2 linked regions of the Undibacterium sp. 5I1 genome follow. The protein of the gene in region 1 interacts with the protein of each later gene in a pairwise test. Links are inferred from orthologs where the notes say so. Each region holds a gene or a part of one and is shown on either strand. Other genes may lie near its edges.

The links.
Region 2: the proteins of RGU72_RS13250 (region 1) and lpdA interact in binary tests that used the Escherichia coli proteins (3 or more experiments, as listed by UniProt). The link is inferred for Undibacterium sp. 5I1 from one-to-one orthologs.

The regions. Positions count from the first base shown.
Region 1 is NZ_JAVIWI010000001.1:3,000,829-3,011,871, reverse strand. The notes cover bases 1-3,014. They hold RGU72_RS13250 (UvrD-helicase domain-containing protein), read left to right. Parts: upstream 1-370; coding sequence 371-2,659; downstream 2,660-3,014. Other genes in these bases: RGU72_RS13245 (putative Na+/H+ antiporter), read left to right, coding at 2,714-3,014; thiE (thiamine phosphate synthase), read left to right, coding at 1-33. Outside these bases: more of RGU72_RS13245, read left to right, coding at 3,015-4,003; coq7 (2-polyprenyl-3-methyl-6-methoxy-1,4-benzoquinone monooxygenase), read right to left, coding at 4,087-4,713; RGU72_RS13235 (porin), read left to right, coding at 5,044-6,102; RGU72_RS13230 (porin), read left to right, coding at 6,460-7,503; RGU72_RS13225 (glutathione S-transferase), read right to left, coding at 7,621-8,295; RGU72_RS13220 (2-keto-4-pentenoate hydratase), read right to left, coding at 8,303-9,133; Holliday junction branch migration DNA helicase RuvB, read right to left, coding at 9,736-10,809; Holliday junction branch migration protein RuvA, read right to left, coding at 10,816-11,043. UniProt on the Escherichia coli protein: A helicase with DNA-dependent ATPase activity. Unwinds DNA duplexes with 3'-5' polarity. Translocates on single-stranded DNA with 3'-5' polarity. Initiates unwinding more efficiently from a nicked substrate than double-stranded DNA.
Region 2 is NZ_JAVIWI010000001.1:1,700,221-1,711,205, reverse strand. What follows is about bases 4,462-7,417. They hold lpdA (dihydrolipoyl dehydrogenase), read left to right. Parts: upstream 4,462-4,842; coding sequence 4,843-6,993; downstream 6,994-7,417. Other genes in these bases: RGU72_RS07605 (IS30 family transposase), read right to left, coding at 7,304-7,417; aceF (dihydrolipoyllysine-residue acetyltransferase), read left to right, coding at 4,462-4,829. Outside these bases: bifunctional methylenetetrahydrofolate dehydrogenase/methenyltetrahydrofolate cyclohydrolase FolD, read right to left, coding at 1-229; aceE (pyruvate dehydrogenase (acetyl-transferring), homodimeric type), read left to right, coding at 667-3,372; more of aceF, read left to right, coding at 3,474-4,461; more of RGU72_RS07605, read right to left, coding at 7,418-8,146; RGU72_RS07600 (helix-turn-helix domain-containing protein), read right to left, coding at 8,119-8,295; RGU72_RS07595 (transporter substrate-binding domain-containing protein), read right to left, coding at 8,494-9,312; RGU72_RS07590 (hypothetical protein), read left to right, coding at 9,654-10,010; RGU72_RS07585 (GGDEF domain-containing protein), read left to right, coding at 10,004-10,669. UniProt on the Escherichia coli protein: Lipoamide dehydrogenase is a component of the glycine cleavage system as well as of the alpha-ketoacid dehydrogenase complexes.

The sequences.
Region 1 (11,043 bases):
GCCTCTGCAAAGGCATTCGCCGCTCTATTTTGAATAAATATACTCCTGGTGGGTATTTTCAAAGTGCCCATATAATAATTGGACAATAAGCTTATTTTCATAAAAATAATGGGGAGTATATATAATTTGTCGATCTTGATTAATATGTCGGTGTTCTTTTAGGTGATTATCAGGGCGAGCTTCAAAAGCCATTTAATCGAGATACAGCGCTAAGCAGGATTGATTACTTGGACGCAACAATACGTCGACATAGCAATACGCTGGCACGGCTATGGTACGCAACAATGGAACGTGCTGGAGGCATTTAATGCTCTTTAGCAGGGAGGGTTTTTAGAAGTTCTCCAGCGTGTTACTCCCGTATAATCATGGGATGCAAAATCTTCTCCATAATCTGAATCCAGAACAGCTCGCTGCTGTCACTTTACCTTCGCAATCTGCTCTGATTTTAGCGGGCGCAGGCTCTGGTAAAACCCGCGTCCTCACCACCCGGATTGCCTGGTTAATCCAAACCGGACAAGTATCACCGCAAGGGATTCTGGCAGTCACGTTCACCAATAAAGCCTCCAAAGAAATGTTGTTGCGCTTGTCGGCGATGTTGCCGATCAATACGCGCGGCTTGTGGATAGGTACTTTCCACGGCTTATGCAATCGCTTGCTGCGCGCGCATCATCGTGATGCCAGTTTGCCGCAGACGTTTCAGATTCTGGATTCATCGGACCAGCTCTCGTTTATCAAGCGTTTGCTGAAAGCGAACAACGTTGACGATGAGAAGTTCCCGCCGCGCACCTTGATGTACTTTATCAATAGCGCAAAAGATCAGGGTTTGCGGGCAGCAGCGGTGGATGCTTATGATGATTTCAACCGCAAAATGGTGGCGTTATATGAGCTCTATGATGCGCAATGTCAGCGTGAGGGCGTCGTCGATTTTGCAGAATTATTATTGCGTACTTATGAGCTGCTTAGCCGCAATCAGCCTCTGCGTGAGCATTATCAAGCTCGCTTTAAACATATCTTGGTTGACGAGTTTCAGGATACCAATGACCTGCAATATAAATGGCTAAAGCTGATATCGGGGCAAGGCAATCAACACAGCGGCGCGGTGTTTGCGGTCGGCGACGATGATCAAAGTATTTATGCCTTCCGCGGTGCCAACGTCGGCAATATGTCCTCGTTTGAGCAAGAATTTAAAGTCGAAAATATTATTAAGCTGGAGCAGAATTATCGCTCGCATGGTCATATTCTGGATACAGCAAATACCCTGATCGCCAATAACAGCAAGCGCCTTGGTAAAAATTTGCGTACCGACGCAGGTCATGGCGAACCTGTGCGCATCTATGAAGCCAGTAGCGATATTCAGGAAGCGCAGTGGATTATTGAGGAAGCCAAGAACCTGATACGAGAAGGTTCGTTGCGTAGCGAAATCGCGATCCTGTATCGCTCCAACGCGCAATCGCGGGTGATAGAGCATGCTTTGTTCACAGCGAATTTGCCCTACAAAGTGTATGGCGGTCAGCGCTATTTTGAGCGTGCCGAGATTAAGCATGCGATTGCGTATTTGCAGCTGATGGATAATCCGCACAATGATTCTGCCTTTTTGCGTGTAGTCAATTTCCCGGCGCGCGGGATTGGCGCACGCTCCTTAGAGCAGCTGCAAGATTCAGCCAAACAATATGGTATTTCTTTATACGCGGCAGTACCTTATGTCGCTGGTAAAGCGGGTACTTCTCTGGGTAATTTTGTCAAACTCATTGAGAGTGCACGGTTTGAAACCCAGCGTTTGTCTTTGCCAGAAATGGTCAAAATTGTCCTCGATTTGAGTAGTCTGATGACGCATTATCAGAACGAGAAAGAAGGCGCTGACCGTATCGAAAACTTGGAGCAGTTAGTCAATGCGGCGACACTGTTTATTTCCGAAGAGGGTTTTCGTTCGGATGCCCCGGCTTTGTTAGGGCCTGCGTCACAAGCGGCGGTCGGCCTGGTTACGATTGCCGATGGGGTAGAGATTATTGATGCAGATGCCGCCTTACCCACAGTGATGTCGCCGTTGTCAGCATTTTTATCGCATGCGTCTTTGGAGGCGGGCGACAATCAGGCGCAGGTCGGACAAGATGCCTTGCAACTGATGACGGTGCATTCTGCTAAAGGTTTAGAATTTGATGCAGTCTTCATCACTGGTTTAGAAGAGGGTTTGTTCCCGCATGAGAATAGCGCGAAGGAAGATTCTGGCGTTGAAGAAGAACGGCGTCTGATGTATGTCGCGATCACGCGGGCACGCAAGCGCCTGTATGTTAGCTTCTCGCAGACCCGCATGCTGCATGGACAGACGCGCTACAACATGCGCTCACGATTTTTTGATGAGATGCCAGAAGAATCGATTAAATGGCTGTCGCCAAAAATCCAGCCAAGCTGGTTCGGTAATAAAAAATCAGCTTGGGATGAAGAACCATCAGCAGGGGCAAATCATATTGCACAGAATTTTAATAAAACCAGCAGCAAGCCCGGCTGGCGCATCGGCGAGACAGTGATGCATGCCAAGTTTGGCGAGGGCGTGATTGTGAATATTGAAGGTGGCGGCAGTAATGCTAGGGCGCATATTAATTTTGGACGGCAAGGCATGAAGTTGCTGGACTTGAGTATTGCGAAATTGGATAAAGTGTAAAAAACGACTGTGCTCTATCAACCCGATTACATTTAAAAAGAAGCTTAATTTAATATGGATAACACGCAATTAATTAACTATGCAGGTGCGGCGATTTTTGGATTGGCGGTGTTACATACATTCTCTACCAAGCATTTTTTACATCTGGCACATACTAGTAAAAATCATGCGGGTTTATGGCATTTGCTGGGTGAAGTAGAAGTTGTCTTTGGTTTTTGGGCGTTAGTATTGGTTGGCTGTATTGCTGTACTGAATCATCAGAAAGCAGCCATCAGTTATTTAGAAAGCCAAAATTTTACTGAGCCGCTATTTGTCTTCGTGATACTGACCATTGCAGGGACAAAACCCATTTTGCAATCGGTGCAGAACTTAGTCAGCCGTATCGCGGCGATACTGCCGGTGAATCCCGCCGTTAGCGCTTATTTTTTGTGCTTGAGTCTGGTGCCTTTGCTGGGCTCTCTGATCACTGAGCCTGCGGCTATGACTTTGGCTGCCTTAATGTTGCGTGAGCGTTTTTATACGAAAGATATTTCTCAAAAATTAAAGTACGCGACGCTGGGTGTTTTGTTTGTGAATATTTCTATCGGCGGTGTGTTGACTCCTTTCGCTGCACCGCCAGTATTAATGGTGGCAGAAAAATGGGGTTGGGATATCAGTTTTATGTCCAGCGTATTTGGTTGGAAAGCAGCGATTGCTGTATTGATTAATGCGCTGATCGTAACGGTGGCCTTTCGCAAGCAGTTGATGGAGATTAAGCTCGCTGTAATCGGAGCGCGAACTGCCGATGCAATTGTCCAAAGTACGGAGGCTCCTGTGCCATTCGCTGTTGTACTGGTTCACTATTTATTTTTAGGCGCGACCGTCGTGTTTGCGCATTATCCTGCGGTCTTTATGGGATTGTTTTTGTTTTTCTTAGGCTTTACCGAAGCTTATCAACGCTATCAGGACAAGCTGATGCTGCGGGAAGGTTTGCTAGTGGCATTCTTTTTGGCTGGTTTGGTGGTACTAGGCGGAAAGCAACAATGGTGGTTGCAACCGATACTGGCGGGTATGGATTCCACCGTTTTATTTTTTGGTTCTTTGGGATTAACGGCCATTACCGATAATGCCGCACTGACTTATTTGGGGTCTTTGGTATCTGGTTTATCTGATGGCGCAAAATATGCGTTGGTCGCCGGTGCCGTGACGGGTGGTGGTCTGACGGTGATTGCCAACGCACCTAATCCAGCCGGGTTTGCGATTTTGAAGGAGTGTTTCGATGAGCAGGCAATTAGCCCACTAGGTCTGATTATCTCTGCTCTGATACCAACCGCGGTTGCGGCGGGTTGTTTTTTGATGTTGTGATTTTTTAGAATTTTAAGGCAACGTTTTATTCATTTTATGAGTAACGTCGCCGATATTTAAACATCACAAGTAGTCACGAATCGTCATAGATAGTAAGCAGTCGTTGTCATTACCTTAGACATACCCTTCATTAAGAACTGGAAGGGTAGCGGCAGCGCAGAAGCCCCAAGCGCGTCGGCCGCCGCGCCATGGGCAATTTCATCCAGGCGCATTTGTTCCACGATGGCTTTTGATTTTTTATCATCGGATGGAAGCTTGTCCAGATGACTTGCCAAATGCGCTTCGACCTGCTTCTCTGTCTCCACCACAAACCCCAAGCTAATTGCATCGCCACAATGCGCAGCAATCGTACCGCAGACATAGGCACCGGCGTACCAGACCGGATTTAGAAAACTGGTGTGTGAGTTTAAGTCAGCCAGTCTCTGCGCAGTCCAGGCCAGATGATCTTCCTCCTCTTTGCCAGAATGAGTGAATGCCTGTTTGATATCTTTAGACTGTGTAACCCGTCCTTGCGCATCATATAAAGCCTGCGCGCATACCTCACCTACATGATTCACGCGCATTAGTCCTGCGCTGTGCTTGCGGTCTTGTTCGCTTAATACTGTTTCCTTTAAATAGTGGCCAGGTTGCGCGCGTGAAGCATGTGCCTGACCACTAACTACACGCAGAGCGCGATCAAAACCAATGACGAATTTGTCTATATCAAACATATGCTCAACCCTTTTTATTCAATGTGTTTGTTAATGCGTATTGTAAACCGCCACCGTATATTGCGCTGTGTGCATACATGCCTGCATTCATGCTAAAAGTTGATTCTTTGATATGGAAAAAAAACTTCGTTGTTGTGAAGACGCCACATTAAATTTGCTTAAATACGATCGTTCGCAAATTCTCTTTGCCCAATTTGACTTAATTTGTTTCAATATGTACAGATTCTGAGACGAAAGGTGTCAAAGTCAAAGCAAGACTAAGGCAACCTAAAATTTAACTGATAGAGATCAGTACACTTTATAAAACTATAAATTTTGGAGACACATTAAATGAAAAAAACGCTCATCGCATTTGCAGTTCTCAGCGCATTTGCAGCTACTGCCTCAGCACAATCATCCGTAACGATTTATGGTTCTATTGATGCAGGTATTCGTGACGTCACCAACGTTGATGCTGCTGGCAATAGCAAAGTCACCATGGGATCCAACGGTACGTACAACTCTAATCGTCTCGGTTTTAAGGGCGTTGAAGATCTGGGTGGCGGCATGAACGCTCACTTTGTACTGGAGTCTGGCTTTAACACTGCAACTGGTACTTTGGACAGCGGTACGATGTTTAATCGTTCTGCTTTTGTCGGCGTAACGGGTGACTTTGGTAACATCGATCTGGGTCGTCAGTATTCTTTAGCTTTCAAAACTATTGGTACTTATGAGCCATTTAGCTATAAATTCCCTGCAATTACATCTCCTGTTGCTGGTGTAGCTTTGTTCTTCCCAGCCACGTTTAGTGGTGGTGGTGCTACTCGTTTTAATAATGATATTCAGTACACAGCTATCTTCAGTGGCGTAAAAGTTAGTGCTGAATACGCTTTAGGTGAAGTTGCTGGTGATATAGGTCGTAATACAGTTAAATCAGTTGCGGCTACTTACACTACTGGCCCAGTGAATTTCGGTGGTACTTTTATGTCCACCGACGTTGGTGGTTTACGTAATAAATACTACACAGTTGGTGGTGCCTACAAAGAAGGCGTAGTTCGGGTTTCTGGTGGTTATGTAAAAGAAACACAAGAATCTGTCTTGAACATTGATTCCTACCAAAAATCGTTTTGGGGCGGTATTAACTACACTATCACTCCTCAAATTGAGTTGACTGGTGCTTACTATGTTACTGATTACACCGTAGCGACTTCAGCTGCTACTAAGGTAGATGGTTCTCGAAAAAATTTGGTAGTTGCCGCAACTTATGCATTGTCTAAGCGCACAAATTTCTATGTTGAAGTTGATAATAAGAAGTTAACTAATGCGTTTGTAGGAGCGACAGCAGTATTGGGCACTATTAATAATGGAACACAAAATGGCTTTTCCGTTGGTATTACTCACTTATTTTAATAAATTAGCAACAAACATCATGTAGTTTTTGATGAATAAACCTTGTTAAGGAGCTTTATTTAAATAAGGCTCCTTTTAGTTTGTTAGGAATTGCCATAGAGCATTAATTCATCAATATTGTTAATAATATTGCAATTTTCCGTTGTTTATTAACGACGTTTGTTGTTTTACACCCTTATAAAAGCTGATTTGGCTTTGCTGTCCGCCTTTAATTTTGGTCAAATACGTTAACTTCTTTTTAGCCGCAACAAAATTTTTGAAGTATTAGCTAGTTTGCATTATTTAAATGATTAATTTAATAATATAAAGTTGGCTTGATGTAGTTTGATTAATATTAAAACCCTTGGAGAAATATCAATGAAAAAATCATTATTAGCTCTGGCCGTTTTGGCAGCAGTTGCAGGTTCAGCACAAGCTCAATCTAATGTCACAATTTATGGTGTACTGGACATGGCTTTGCAACACGAAAATCGTGGAGGTGCTGCTGGTAGCATCACAGCTCTGGACAGTGGTATCCAATCTGGTTCCCGTCTTGGCTTTAAAGGTAGTGAAGATTTGGGCGGCGGTTTAAAAGCAAACTTCCAATTAGAAATGGGCGTTAATGCTGATACCGGTGCATCTTCACAAGGCGGCTTAACTTTTGGTCGTCAAGCTTGGGTTGGTTTGTCAGGTGAGTTCGGTTCTGTGAATATGGGGCGTCAATACACACCTATCTTCATCGCTACAGATACTATCGATCCATGGGATGCCGGTTTTAATAGCACAGGTGGCGGCGCACAAGCTGGTCAAGGTACTTCTACAGCAGGTACTTTAGGCTTATTCGGTACACCATTCCGTACAAACAATACAGTTAACTACACAACAAATAACTTGAGCGGTTTCACAGGTTCTTTGGCTTACTCGTTCGGTGAAGTTGCTGGCGACACATCCGCTTTGCGTAACATCGGTCTGTCCGGCATATACGCTGACGGTCCGATACAAGCAGCGATCGCTTACAACACAAATAATGATGCAACTGGCAAAGCCAAGAAAATTACTTTCCTTGGTGGTATTTACGATTTTAGCGTAGCAAAATTGCACGCTGCATATGGTAAAACTACAACTGACGCTGGTTATGTTGGTCCAGTCGATACTAAAGAGTGGATGATTGGGACGACCGTGCCATTTGGCGCTGCTAACCTGATCGCCACTTACGCTAGTGTTACCAATAATTTGGCAGCTACTGCTGGTAAAGGTCAACAGTTTGCAATTGGCGGTACTTACTCTTTGTCCAAGCGTACTAACCTGTATACAAACTATGCTCGTACAACTAATGACACAAATTCAAATGCTGGTGGTATGGCAGCTGCAAATGGTCAGACAGATAGTTTGATCAACGTTGGTATTCGTCATCGTTTCTAATACTTTGCAGACTTAGGTCTGCCTAGTCAGTCACAAAAAAAGCACCTTTGGGTGCTTTTTTTGATTTTGAACAAATCTTCGTAGAGGTTTTTAAGTCGCGTAAAGTACTGAAGGTGCTTAGCCCAGCAATTTGTAAGCGCCGCCTTTTTCTAAGGCGCGAACATATGATGGCATTGCATGTATGCGCTGTAGCCAATCCATTAATTTGGGGTGACTTATACTATTTAAGCCTCCGCGTGCAGCTGATGCTTCTAATACGAAGCTCATTTGTATATCTGCAGCACTAAACTCACTACCGGCAAACCAGCCAGTGCCAGAGATCTCTGTTTCCAGATAATTCAGATGGCGTGTGATTTGTGGTTGTATGAAACTAGTTTTTACTTTTTGGGCTATGCCACGGGCAATCGGCTTCACAAAAAATGGCATCGGACTTTGCTCTATCCTATCAAACACCAATTTCATTAAGAGAGGTGACATGGCTGAGCCTTCAGCGAAATGTAACCAGTAAATATAGCGCAAATAATCTTTGGAGTCGCGAATAGGGATCAGTCGTCCGTTGGAATAGCGATTGATCAAGTATTCAACAATCGCGCCGGATTCTGCAATCGTCAAATCATCGTCGGTAATCACGGGTGATTTACCCAGCGGATGTACCGCCAATAAGGATGCGGGTGCTAACATCGTCCGGGGATCACGCTCATATCGCATGATCTGGTACTCCACACCCAGTTCTTCTAATAACCAGAGAATGCGTTGTGACCGGGAATTATTTAAGTGATGAACTATGATCATATTTATTTTAAACAAAAGAGACTGATAAGCCAGGTAGCGGCACTCCAGAGAACGCAGTAAACCAGGTTTCTCCTGGCAATACCGGATACGCATCAGTCCAGCTGCCAGTCGTTATAATTTCTCCGGCGGTGAGGGGCGAAAATTGAGCTTGTGTTTTGAGTAATTGGTGCAAGTGCCAGATCGCATGAAGCGGACTATCCAGAACATTGCTACCGAAGCCTGCGCTACGCAAAGAGCCATCACAAGACAGAGAGACGCTCGCATTGGCCAGTACCGGGCCTAAATGGTGACGCGTCGCGCTCGACAGCATACGCGGCTCACCGACCAACAAAGTACCGTGCAAGCCGAAGGCAGCGATGGCGTCAGCGGCTTCGAATTTCCAATCAGGGTAGGGGCTGACGACGATTTCTAAACCATGCGCCATCCATTCCAGGCAATCTGCCAGTTCATCCATCGTCGCATCGGCAGCAGGCGTGCGGCCCAGCTTAAAAACCACTTCTGGTTCTACCCGCGGTTGCAGCGCACCTTTGAGGTCTTGCGATGTGTGGACGTCATCAAGATACCGTACTGTGCTGTCAAACAGAGTTGTCCAGATTGGCGCATGAATGGATTCTTTTTGTCCGTACTTTGACCACAATGTTCTGTTAGTGAACGCCAGTTTTCTGCCAACCGGAACTTCGCCTTCAGCAGTACGAATATTATCTAAGCTCTTAGCAATATCGTAGGCGTCTGCAATACTTATTGCGGAGTTTGATGAGATAGGAGCGAGAGTTCTGGCGTGAGCACGCGCATCCAGAAATTGTTGAGCATAGCGATCGGCTTGGGAGGACATCAGCATGATAGCGCCAAGTTTTTAGGGAGTCCTTATTGTGGGCGAGGAGCACTGAATTCGCAAGCTGCAAGCTACATGTGAGGCAAAAAAACTGAGTTATGCCGAGCTTACTGCGGTTCAGTGCGTACCACTTTTACCAGAGGGCAATATAAAGGGGGGCATATTTTTTGCAAAAAATTACCGAAGCTAAAAAAGCTACCTCAGGGCTTGCTCCAAATCACTCAATTAGTTTTATCACGACAATTTGGTTTAATGTCTACATTGCCCTGAGTATGCAGATTAGATGCTTAAGGGGTAAGAATTTGTAGTTAAATTTATCCTTGTCATCAGGCTTCACGTTAGTAATGAGTTCGATCAATAAATATATACTCACTGGGTGTATATTTAATCGTCCATGTATATCCTGCTCATTAGGCTTATTTTTATGAAAATTATGGGGAGTATATTAATTTAGGCGCGAATTTGCTTGATTTGTATGCTCTGGCATGACGAGTCCAGCTCATTATTTTTAAGGGAGTCAAAACACTTCATTGACTGGAATAACTTTTTTGCGACACGCCAACTATCAAGCTTTTGCTCGGCTGAGCTAGCTAAAGTCTTAGTCGTATCTAACTTCCCCAAAGCTCACCATTAGGATTGGTTCTAGGTACTGCAACCCCAAAGTGCTCATAGGCTGAAGGCGTTGCGATGCGTCCGCGAGGGGTGCGCTGCAAATAGCCTTGTTGTATTAGATAAGGTTCTAACACGTCTTCGATCGTATCGCGCTCTTCGCCGATCGCTGCCGCTACATTGTCCAGACCGACAGGACCGCCGCCAAATTTAAATAAAATGGCTTCCAGTAATTTTCTGTCCATTACATCAAATCCGACGCTATCAACGTCCAGCATTTTGAGAGCCGCGTCGGCGATATTTTTAGTGATGTCGCCATTGCCTTTTACCTCGGCATAATCTCTGACTCTGCGCAGCAGACGATTGGCGATACGCGGTGTGCCACGCGCACGTTTAGCGATTTCATACGCGCCATCGGGATTGATAGGGGCGTTAAGCAAAGATGCCGAGCGTGTCACGATGCGGGTTAATTCTTCTGCAGTATAAAATTCTAGGCGTGCCACGATGCCAAAACGGTCGCGCAAGGGGTTGGTCAGCATGCCCGCACGGGTAGTTGCACCAACTAAGGTGAATGGCTGCAGATCCAGTTTAACCGAGCGTGCTGCGGGGCCTTCACCGATCATGATGTCGATCTGATAGTCTTCCAGCGCCGGGTATAAAATTTCTTCCACCACAGGCGACAAACGATGAATCTCGTCGATAAACAAGACGTCATTCGCTTCCAGATTGGTTAATAGAGCGGCTAAATCTCCTGCGCGCTCCAATACCGGCCCCGAGGTTTGACGCAAATTGACACCCATTTCACGCGCAATAATGTGTGCCAGTGTGGTTTTGCCTAAGCCTGGTGGACCGAACAGCAAAGTATGATCGAGTGCTTCTTTGCGCTGTCTGGCAGCGGTGATAAAAATCTCTAACTGACCGCGGATTTTTTCTTGCCCGACATACTCATCCAATTGTTTGGGACGAAGCGCTCGCTCGATCGCTTCTTCATTCGGTGATGCAGGTGTCGCCGCGATAATGCGGGTGTCGCTCAGATTGTTCGTGCTACTGAAGTTATCGGTTTGGATGCTCATGATGGATTAGCTTTTCGACAGAGATTTCAGGGCCAGCTTGATACCGTCAGAAACGCCAGTGCCAGCCGGCAAAGTCTTCAGCGCCAGCAAGGCTTCTTTGTCGGAGTAACCCAGCGCTAACAAGGCATTGAGTATGTCAGACTGATGGTCGTGCATGGCAATGCCGCCAGCACTGGCACCAATATCTGCGCCCAATTTACCTTTGAGTTCCAGTAATAAACGCTCGGCAGTTTT
Region 2 (10,985 bases), 1.3 Mb from region 1 along the record:
CGGTTTCGCTCAAACCGGCATCGTATTTTTCTAACACAGAGTAAAAGCCGCAGTCTTCGCAGGCTTTGACTTTGTTGCGCACATACACTTGCGACGCTGGATTTTCACCTACCAGAATCACCGCCAAACCGGGTTGTTTGCCTTGCGCTGTGAGTGCTGCCGCTCGTTGTGTGACTTCGGTACGAATTTCTTGGGAGAGCTGTGTTCCGCTGATGATATGGGCAGTCATGGTGGGCTTTGCAAAAGAAGATCAAGCCGAGATTATAAATTATGCGCTGTGTTGCTGGAGAACATTGACTCGCTGGAGATATTAAAAGTTTGAAAATGAATGTCCAATGGTTATGTGCCTCCAAGCCAAAAACAGGCTAGGAGGCACATAACCATTGGACGTCTAATTTTTACAGTGTGGGACTTACGCCAAACCGCCCCAGCTTAGATTACTGTCGTCATCGCGACGCCTTGCCAAGACAATTTTACGTAAGTCCTAAGTTATATTGCACCGCAACCAAAATATCACATTATGAAATCAAATATCGCTATTTGAAAAATTAAAAACTGCTGTTAAAATACCTCCGCAAAGAATTATTATGATTTAAAAACAAGCACTAATTTGTCGATACGCCACCGCGCTTCGCTTCGAAAGCGCATTATCAGGAGACCCAGCAGATGTCAACTTCTTCACCCCAGATCGACCAAGTTTTGGCGCAAGCCGTCAATGATCCCGATGTTATGGAAACCTCCGAGTGGCTTGACGCGCTGGAGTCTGTGATCGATAAAGAAGGTCCGGAAAGGGCGCACTATCTAATGGAGCGCATGGTGGATCTGGCACGTCGTCGCGGTGCCCATATCCCGTTTTCCAGCAACACGGCTTATGTCAATACGATCCCGGCCCACCTGGGTGAGCATTGCCCCGGCAATCTGGAAATTGAAGAGCGGTTGCGCTCTATGATGCGTTGGAATGCGATGGCAATGGTAGTTAAGGCCAATCGCGTTGATGGTGATCTGGGCGGTCATTTATCCAGTTTTGCCTCACTGGCTAATATGCTGGGTATTGGCTTCAACCATTTTTGGCATGCGCCGACCGAAGATCACGGTGGCGATTTACTGTATATCCAGGGCCATTCATCTCCAGGTATCTACGCCCGCGCTTTTTTAGAAGGCCGTTTAACCGAAGATCAACTGATCCATTTCCGTCGCGAAGTCGATGGCAAGGGTTTGTCGTCGTACCCGCATCCAAAACTGATGCCAGATTTTTGGCAGTTCCCAACTGTATCAATGGGCCTTGGTCCCTTAATGGCGATTTATCAGGCACGTTTCCTGAAGTATCTACATGCACGTGGTATCGCTGATACTGAGAAGCGTAAAGTCTGGGCATTCTGCGGTGATGGTGAGATGGATGAGCCAGAATCTATGGGTGCGATTGGTATGGCGGGTCGCGAACAACTGGACAATCTGGTGATGGTCGTCAACTGTAATTTGCAACGTCTTGATGGTCCGGTACGTGGCAACGGCAAGATCATTCAAGAGCTGGAATCAGATTTCCGTGGCGCAGGCTGGAATGTGGTGAAAGTGATCTGGGGTAGCGGTTGGGATGAGTTGCTCGCTAAAGATAAAGACGGTATCTTGCAAAAAGTCATGATGGAAACTGTCGATGGCGAGTACCAGAATTACAAAGCCAAAGATGGCGCTTATGTTCGTGCGAACTTCTTTGGCAAGCATCCCAAGTTATTGGAAATGGTCAGCAAAATGTCAGATGACGACATCTGGCGCCTGACTCGCGGTGGACATGATCCCCACAAAATTTATGCTGCATTTAAAGTGGCACAAGAAAATAAAGGGCAACCGACCGTAATCTTGGCCAAGAGTATTAAAGGTTTTGGTTTTGGTAAATCGGGTGAAGCACGTAACACGGCGCATAACACCAAAAAGCTGGACGATGAAGCGATTAAAGCAATGCGCGATCGTTTCCAACTGCCAATCGCTGATGCAGATTTGCCAGGTATTCCTTTTTATAAACCTGCTGACGACACGCCAGAAATGCAGTACCTGCAAGCACGTCGTAAGGCGCTCGGCGGCTATTTGCCACAACGCCGTCAAAAAGCCGATGAAGAACTGATCGTCCCTGAGTTGTCGGCATTTAAAGCGATGCTGGAACCGACCGCTGAAGGTCGTGAAATATCTACCACTGCCGCGTATGTACGTATTTTGACTGCCTTATTACGCGATGCAAGCTTGGGGCCGCGTGTCGTACCAATTATGGTCGATGAGTCCCGCACATTTGGTATGGAGGGCTTGTTCCGCCAGATCGGTATCTTCAGTCAGGTTGGTCAATTGTATGAGCCAGTCGATAAAGATCAGGTGATGTATTACCGCGAAGATAAAGCTGGTCAGATTTTGCAAGAAGGGATTAATGAAGCGGGTGGTATGAGTTCATGGATCGCCGCTGCGACCTCATACTCGACCAACAACCGCGTGATGATTCCGTTTTATACCTACTACTCCATGTTTGGTCTGCAACGCGTTGGTGATCTGGCGTGGGCCGCCGGGGATATGCGTGCTCGCGGCTTCTTGTTAGGCGGTACCGCCGGCCGTACCACTCTGAACGGCGAAGGCTTGCAGCATGAGGACGGTCACAGTCATGTATTAGCTTCGACCATACCAAACTGCGTACCTTACGATCCGACGTTCGCACATGAAGTCGCGGTCATCATGCATGATGGTTTGCGCCGTATGGTCACAAATCAGGAAGATGTGTTTTACTACCTCACGCTGATGAATGAGAACTACAGCCATCCGGGACTGAAAGAGGGACAAGAAGAAGGCATCATCAAAGGTTTGTACCTGTTGCAAAAATCCGAGAGCGTGACCAAGCACCGAGTACAACTGATGGGCTCTGGCACGATACTGCGCGAAGTGATTGCTGCAGCAGAATTGTTGCAAAATGATTTTGGTATCGCGGCTGATGTCTGGTCTGCACCAAGCTTTACTTTATTAGCCCGTGATGGTCAGGATGTAGAACGTTGGAATATGTTGCATCCAACGGCAGAGCCGCGTGTGGCTCATATTACGCAATGCTTAAAAGATACGGCAGGTCCGATAATCGTTTCTACCGATTACATGCGTACCTTTGCGGAACAAGTACGCGCCTTCATTCCAAAAGGTCGTAGCTACAAAGTCTTGGGTACGGATGGTTTTGGTCGGTCTGACAGCCGTGCAAAATTGCGTGAATTCTTTGAGGTCAATCGCTATTTCGTGGTGATCGCTGCACTCAAAACCTTGGCTGATGAAGGTGTGTTGTCTGCCTCTGTTGTTGCCCAGGCTATTGAAAAGTACGGCATCAACGCAGACAAACCTAATCCGGTCACTGTCTAAGTTAACTGGGTTAATTTAGTTACCTAAGTAAGCATGAGCAAAGAAGGGCGCACTCAGCAAGTGATGCGCCTCTCTCAAATAATTTACGCGGAGCGAAAACTATGAGTGCGATTGAAGTCAAAGTGCCGGACATCGGCGATTTCAAAGAAGTAGAAGTGATTGAATTGATGGTCAAGGTTGGCGATACCATTAAGGTTGATCAATCATTAATCACGGTCGAATCAGACAAAGCCAGTATGGAGATTCCCTCCAGCCATGCTGGCGTCGTGACAGAAATTAAAGTGAAAGTCGGCGACAAAGTTGCCGAAGGTTCTTTACTCGTTGTGGTTGAGGCGTCTGGCGATGTTGCTCCGGTAACTGCTCCGGCAACTACTCCGGCAGCTGCGCCAGTAGCAGCAACCGTACCGGCAGCTCCAGTTGCATTAGCACCCGCGCCAGCACCAGCTGCGCCAGTTGCCGCCGCTGCGGTTGAGGTACCAGCTAGCACAGCGACAACATCAACTCCTGTCAGCAATGCCGATGGCAGCAAGCCACATGCATCACCGTCAATCCGAAAATTTGCGCGCGAACTTGGCGTTGATCTCTTGCGCGTGCAAGGTAGCGGACCTAAAGGCCGTATCTCGCAATTGGACGTGCAAAACTTCGTCAAAGGCATTATGGCTGGTAGTACAGCAGTATCGGCTGTTTCTGCTCCGGCAAAAAATGGCAGCGGTGTTGGTCTCGATTTGTTGCCTTGGCCCTCACTGGATTTCAGCAAATTTGGTAGCACCGAATTGTTGCCTTTGTCCCGCATCAAAAAACTCAGCGGCCCTAATCTGCATCGCAACTGGGTGATGATTCCGCACGTAACGCAGTTCGATGAAGCTGACATTACTGACTTGGAAGATTTCCGTAAATCGTCCAACGAAGCTTTGGTTAAATCGGGCGTTAAGCTAACGATGCTGGCCTTTGTCATCAAAGCTAGCGTCGCCGCTTTGAAGAAATTTAAAGCCTTCAACGCCTCCTTGGATGGGAAGGGAGAAAACCTGATACTCAAACAGTATTACAACATCGGTTTTGCAGCTGATACGCCAAACGGATTGGTTGTTCCTGTGATCAAAAATGCAGACCAAAAAACTTTGTCGCAAATCGCTGTCGAGATGGGTGAGTTGTCTGCACAAGCGCGTGACGGCAAGCTGAAGCCAGCTGATATGCAAGGCGCTACTTTTACGATTTCGTCTTTGGGCGGGATTGGTGGTACGGCATTTACACCTATCATCAACGCACCGGAAGTCGCTATTTTGGGATTGTCTAAATCGACGATTAAACCAGTGTGGGACGGCAAGCAATTTATTCCACGCTTGATGTTGCCTTTATCCCTGTCCTACGATCATCGCGTCATTGATGGCGCAATGGCTGCCAAGTTCACCGCGTATTTAGCCGATGTTTTGGCTGATCTGCGTAAAACCTTGCTGTGAGCGGAGAAAATACATGAGCACAATTGAGGTCAAAGTACCTGATATCGGTGATTTTAAAGAAGTAGAAATTATCGAATTACTGGTTAAAGTGGGCGATACGATTAAGGTCGATCAATCCCTGATTACGGTCGAATCGGACAAAGCGAGTATGGAGATTCCCTCCACGCACGCCGGTGTCATCAAGGAATTAAAAATCAAAGTGGGCGACAAAGTAGCAGAAGGAAGTATGCTGCTGGTGTTGGAGGCAGCAGGTGCAGCAGAAGTTGCAGCGCCAGTAACCCAAGCCGCTCCTGCCACTCCAGCTGCTCCTGCAGCCGCTGTCAGCGCTCCAGTAATACCAACAGCACCATCAGCACCAACGGCGTCCAGCATCGTAGAAGTTAAAGTCCCAGACATTGGTGATTTTAAAGAAGTAGAAGTCATCGAATTGATGGTCAAAGTGGGTGACAGCATCAAAGTTGATCAATCACTGATCACGGTAGAGTCGGACAAAGCCAGTATGGAAATTCCATCCAGCCACGCTGGCGTGGTCAAAGAAATTAAAATCAAAGTCGGTGACAAAGTTGCCGAAGGTGCTTTGTTATTACTGGTAGAAGCCGCAGGCCAAGTGTCTAGCGCAAGTGCATCTGCGGCCGCGCCAGCATCAGTATCTGCACCAGTTGCTGCACAGGTGGCGTCCGCCGCCGCTCCTGTCGTCTCCGCCGTCCCCGCACCAATCGCATCCAGCTACACCGGTAAAGTGGATGTGGAATGCGACATGATGGTTTTAGGCGCAGGTCCCGGTGGTTATTCAGCCGCTTTCCGTTCTGCTGATCTTGGGATGAATACAGTGCTGGTAGAACGCTATGCAGCCCTTGGCGGTGTTTGCCTGAATGTCGGTTGTATTCCGTCCAAAGCCTTGCTGCACGTCGCCGCTGTGATTGATGAGACCGCCTCGATGGCAGTGCATGGCGTGACTTTTGCCAAACCTGTGATCGACATTGATAAATTGCGTGGCTACAAAGAAAGCGTCATCAAAAAAATGACGACAGGTTTGTCTGGCATGGCTAAAGCCCGCAAAGTCAATGTAGTACAAGGTACAGGTCAATTCGTCAGCCCGAATCATATTGAAGTCACTGCCGCTGATGGATCTAAGAAAACTGTTCAGTTCAAACAAGCCATCATTGCAGCTGGTTCGTCGGTGGTGAACTTACCCTTTGTTCCGGCTGATCCACGTATCGTTGATAGCACCGGCGCTTTGGAATTGCGTCAGGTGCCTAAACGTATGTTGGTAATTGGCGGCGGTATCATCGGCTTAGAAATGGCAACCGTGTATTCCACATTAGGCGCACGTATCGATGTCGTTGAAATGATGGACGGCCTGATGCAAGGCGCAGACCGCGACATGGTAAAGGTCTGGCAAAAGTTCAACGAAAAACGTTTCGACAATATCATGTTGAAAACAAAAACCGTTGCGGTTGAAGCGCTTCCAGAAGGTATCAAAGTCAGCTTTGAAGCAGCAGAGGCCGGCGTGGCTGCACCAGCGTCACAAATTTACGATCTGGTGTTGGTGGCAGTTGGCCGCAGTCCTAACGGTAAAAAAATCGCTGCCGATAAAGCAGGTGTTAGCGTCACCGACCGCGGCTTTATCAACGTGGATAAGCAAATGCGCACTAACGTTCCGCATATTTTTGCGATTGGCGATCTGGTCGGTCAGCCTATGCTGGCACACAAAGCGGTACATGAAGCGCATGTTGCTGCAGAAGCCGCCTCCGGTGAGAAAGCCTATTTTGATGCGAGCGTGATTCCTTCTGTTGCCTACACCGATCCAGAAATCGCCTGGGTCGGTATTACAGAAGACGAAGCTAAAGCTAAAGGCATTAAGCTTGAAAAAGGCCATTTCCCTTGGGCAGCCTCGGGCCGCGCAGTCGCCAATGGACGTGATGAAGGTTTTACCAAATTGTTATTTGATGCAGAAACCAAACGCATTGTAGGTGGCGGTATTGTTGGCACGCATGCAGGCGATATGATCGGCGAAATCGCATTGGCAATTGAAATGGGCGCAGATGCAGTTGATATCGGCAAAACGATACATCCGCATCCGACCTTGGGTGAGTCTATCGGGATGGCTGCCGAAGTCTACAAAGGCGTCTGTACTGATTTGCCGCCTATGCGCAAAAAGTAATTAGTTGTTATCAGTAGGACTTACGCAAAATCGCCCCGGCTGCGTTGTAGCTCCTAGCTGTGCTACAGTACTATCTTCGTCGCTACGCCTTGCCGGGACAATTTTGCGTAAGTCCTAATAGTTGAATTGGTCCAAAAAAGCTCTTGGTGCACGTTAGCACCAAGAGCTTTTTTTCGTGCTTAAACTTGCTATTTGGGTGTTGATATCGGGCAGGATTTAATCACATTTATTATTCCCATAGAATATACTCACCATCAGTATGTTTTAATCGTCCAAATAATATTTGGACAATAAGACATGGCGGATTCAGCTACGAAGAGCAACGGGAGGTAAGTTTTAGGGGGAGTATATCCAAATTATAAAAAACCTCAAACGGCGTTCGATAGCCGAGGCATTTCCTAGGGCGATGATTGAGTTGATTGACTGCCCGTTGCAACTGGGCTTGAGTGATTTCCTTGAAGTTGGTGTTCTTTGGAAAGTAGTATCGTAATAAGCCGTTCGTGTTCTCGTTGAGCCCCCGCTCCCAGGAATGATACGGATGAGCGAAGTACACTTGGGCTTGCAGATGTGCTGCGATGGACTCATGCCCTGCAAACTCCCTGCCATTATCGAACGTGATGGTATGGCAGTGCTGCTGATGTGGCGTGAGCAGTTGCTCGATGCTGGCAGCAACTCCTTGCGCGTGTTTGCTATGATGTTGCCGGGCTAAGGTAAAACGAGAGACACGATCGACCCGCGTAATGACGATACCTTGCTGTTTCTTGCCAATGATCGTATCGCCCTCCCAGTCGCCTAAGCAGATTTTTTGATCCACGATCGCGGGTCGTTGGTCAATGCTGATACGGTTCTTGAGCATGCCCCGGCGCTGTTGACCACTACCGTAGCGTTTGCGGTAGGGCTTCTGACCCCGCAGATGCTTGAAGAGAGTGCCGCCCGCTCTGCGGTCAGCGTAGATGCGCAGATAGACGGTTTCATGACTGCTCTTCATTTTTTCCTGCCGTTCCAGGCTTAACCGTTCGATTGCTTGCTGCGGCGATAAGTCCATGCGCAGGTAGGTCGAGACGGCGAGCCAGTCGTTGTCATCAATACGTCGTGCGTTACGACTATTCTTTTGTCGTTCGTCGGCTATTTTTTCGCTTGTAAGGGGCGCCACCCGCTTCCTCCGGTATTGCGCTTGAGTTCCCTGTGGATGCTGGACTTATGACGATGGAGTGCGGCAGCAATCTCGCTGACTGTCTTTTTTTCTAACCGCAGTGCGTAAATTTGGTATCGTTCGTCTTGGGTTAGGTGTGTGTAGCGCATATTCGGCAACTTTCGACTGGCTGGTCAAAAGGCAGAATGCTATCGCATCTGACCCTTTGACTTTTTATTCAACGTTGCTCTTCGTACTTGAATCCGCCCTATTTTTAGTAAAAACAATGGGGAGTATATTGTTTTGAGCCAGAAAGGAGTTTTCTGAAGCTTTAACTCATAGTGCTTTGACGACTAGCCTAAGCTAAATTACCTAGCCTCATGTTCTGGCTTCCACAGCGCAGGCAGTTCGCCTGATTTACGTCCCTTGAGAATTGCTGCATTGACCCTGTTAATGATATCGCCATCATTTTGCAATCCATTGGTGAAGTGGATGTCATCAATCAAGAAGGGTCTGCTTAAAACTTTGATGCTGAATGTCGTCTGCTCAGCCATACGGATGTTTTTATCCCTGAGGTAGTTGTTCAGTTCCGTTTCCAATTCTTTGGGATTGGCGGTTCTGGAATTAAATAGCATCACATCCATACGACCGGACAATAACTTTTTTAATCTGGAACTAGTTTGCGGCTGATCTTCTTCTACTTTGAACAAGCGATTTCTTTTGCTATCGATCTCGTCACCAAACCGTATTCCTCTGACGATGCCGACAGACTTGCCTTTCAGGTCTTCGACAGAATTGAATTTGAGTGCCGAATCACTGCGCACAATGACCCAAATAAAGTCGGAGAAGATGGGAATGGAGTAACGCATTTCGCTCAGTCGCTCCGAGGTTTTGGACAGGCCAAACGCCAATCCTTCGCCCGCTTTGACATTCTCTACCAGACGAGAGAGCGGATAGCGTTTTATGTCAAAGTGGATGCCTAAAGTACGCTCAAAATAGTCAAGGATTTTTTGATTCTCTGGGCGAATCGAAGCAATCTCACCGTTTTCATCCCGAGTTTCAGCAATCAACAACGGTATATTTTGCACATTAAACGCGCTGGACAAAATCGCCGACGCCGCAATCCCGGTCGATAGCATCAATAACGAAAATAAAAAGAAGCTACGCATCCTTTTGCTGACTGACATAAAGATAAGCTTCCTAGAAGAGCGGTATTTTGAACCGGATTCAAAAATACTTGTTTGTAACGGCCTTGCACAATATTGTTACCGTATCATAATAATGATAATGGATCGCGTGTAATTCAAGACTTCTTTAAATGTAAGCCATTGTTATATGGCGCGATCTATGCTTTATGTATAGTGCATCTATTGCAAAATCCATTCATAATCAGTTCATACTATATTAATGTAGTGATCTGTATAAGTGGCCTGTACTAAGTGATCTGTACTCAGCGAACGGAAATTAACCGTAGTTCGCTGCCAGGGTTGGTTTTGTGCAAAACGCTTTTATTTCATAGTGAGCGATGATGTCAGGACAACGTGAACAACTTCCTTTGGGATCAGATTTACCCAAACGAGGACGCAATAGATCAAAAGAGGAAATTATTCTCTTGATGTTGTGCGCACTCAGTATCCCGAGTATTTTTCCGTTCGGGATAGTTCGCCTGTTGCAACATAATTGGGTGCTCGCCGCCGTAGATCTAACAATTGTGGTCGGCATGGCGTGCGTCTTTCTGTATGTATTTAATACGGGTCGAGTGCGCTGGGCTAGTATTTTCGTCACGATTTTTTACTCTTCAGGCATGCTCGCGGTTATTTTTATAAGGGGTGCACCGCTAGTGTATTGGGTCTATCCGACCATGATCGCTGCTTATTTATGCTGAAAGCTCACGAGGCCTTGCTGATCAATACAGTGTCTCTGATTGCTATGTTGTTTGCTTTATACGGTCAGATGGAGCTGATTAATTTGTCTAGCATCGCCATCACGATTATCCTCATTAATTTGTTCTCGACGATTTTTTCGTACCGCACTAATCTCCAGCATAAAGAATTAAATCAGCAGGCTGAACGCGATTTTTTGACTGGTGTCGGTAATCGCCGTGCACTTGATCGCCGTTTAGCGAAATTGGCTGATCCTAAAAATATGCAGCCGGAATCTTGTCTACTTTTATTTGATTTAGATCATTTTAAGAACGTGAATGATCAGTTTGGCCATATTGTCGGCGATCAGGTTTTGGTTCGATTGTGCGAATTAATTTGCACCAGAATTCGCACGACAGACTCAGTATTTCGCTATGGCGGTGAGGAGTTTGTCGTGATTGCAGTCGGCGCTAATTTACAAGCTGCAAGCAAGCTGGCAGAAGAGTTGAGGGCGCTGATTCAGAATGCGCCTTTACTGATTAATTTTCCGATTACGGTGTCGATTGGTGTTGCAAAAATTACGCCGGCAGAGACCGGATCGTCCTGGTTTCAGCGTGCTGATGCGATGTTATATGAGGCCAAGCAAGCTGGGCGAAATACGGTGCGTGTAGCCTCTGATTAAATTAATCAAGTAACTGATTATCCATACGCGATGTAAGGGGTGGCAGAGTGGTTGGTGCTACAACCAATCACGAAATTTAATTAAAGCCTTGAATTTGTATTCCGCTTACTTATTTATACTGGTAGTCAGTAATTATTAGTCGTCCATATATTAATTGGTGGATAAGACATATTTCTTAATTTATCTGAGGAGTATGTATTTTTTTTGAACTTTGTAATTATTATTCTCCTATTTTTTGTGCTTTGACTATTCATTTTAAATTTGAACATATCCCCCGATCGATTGTTGGAAAATAATAATCTGGCAATTACATTCT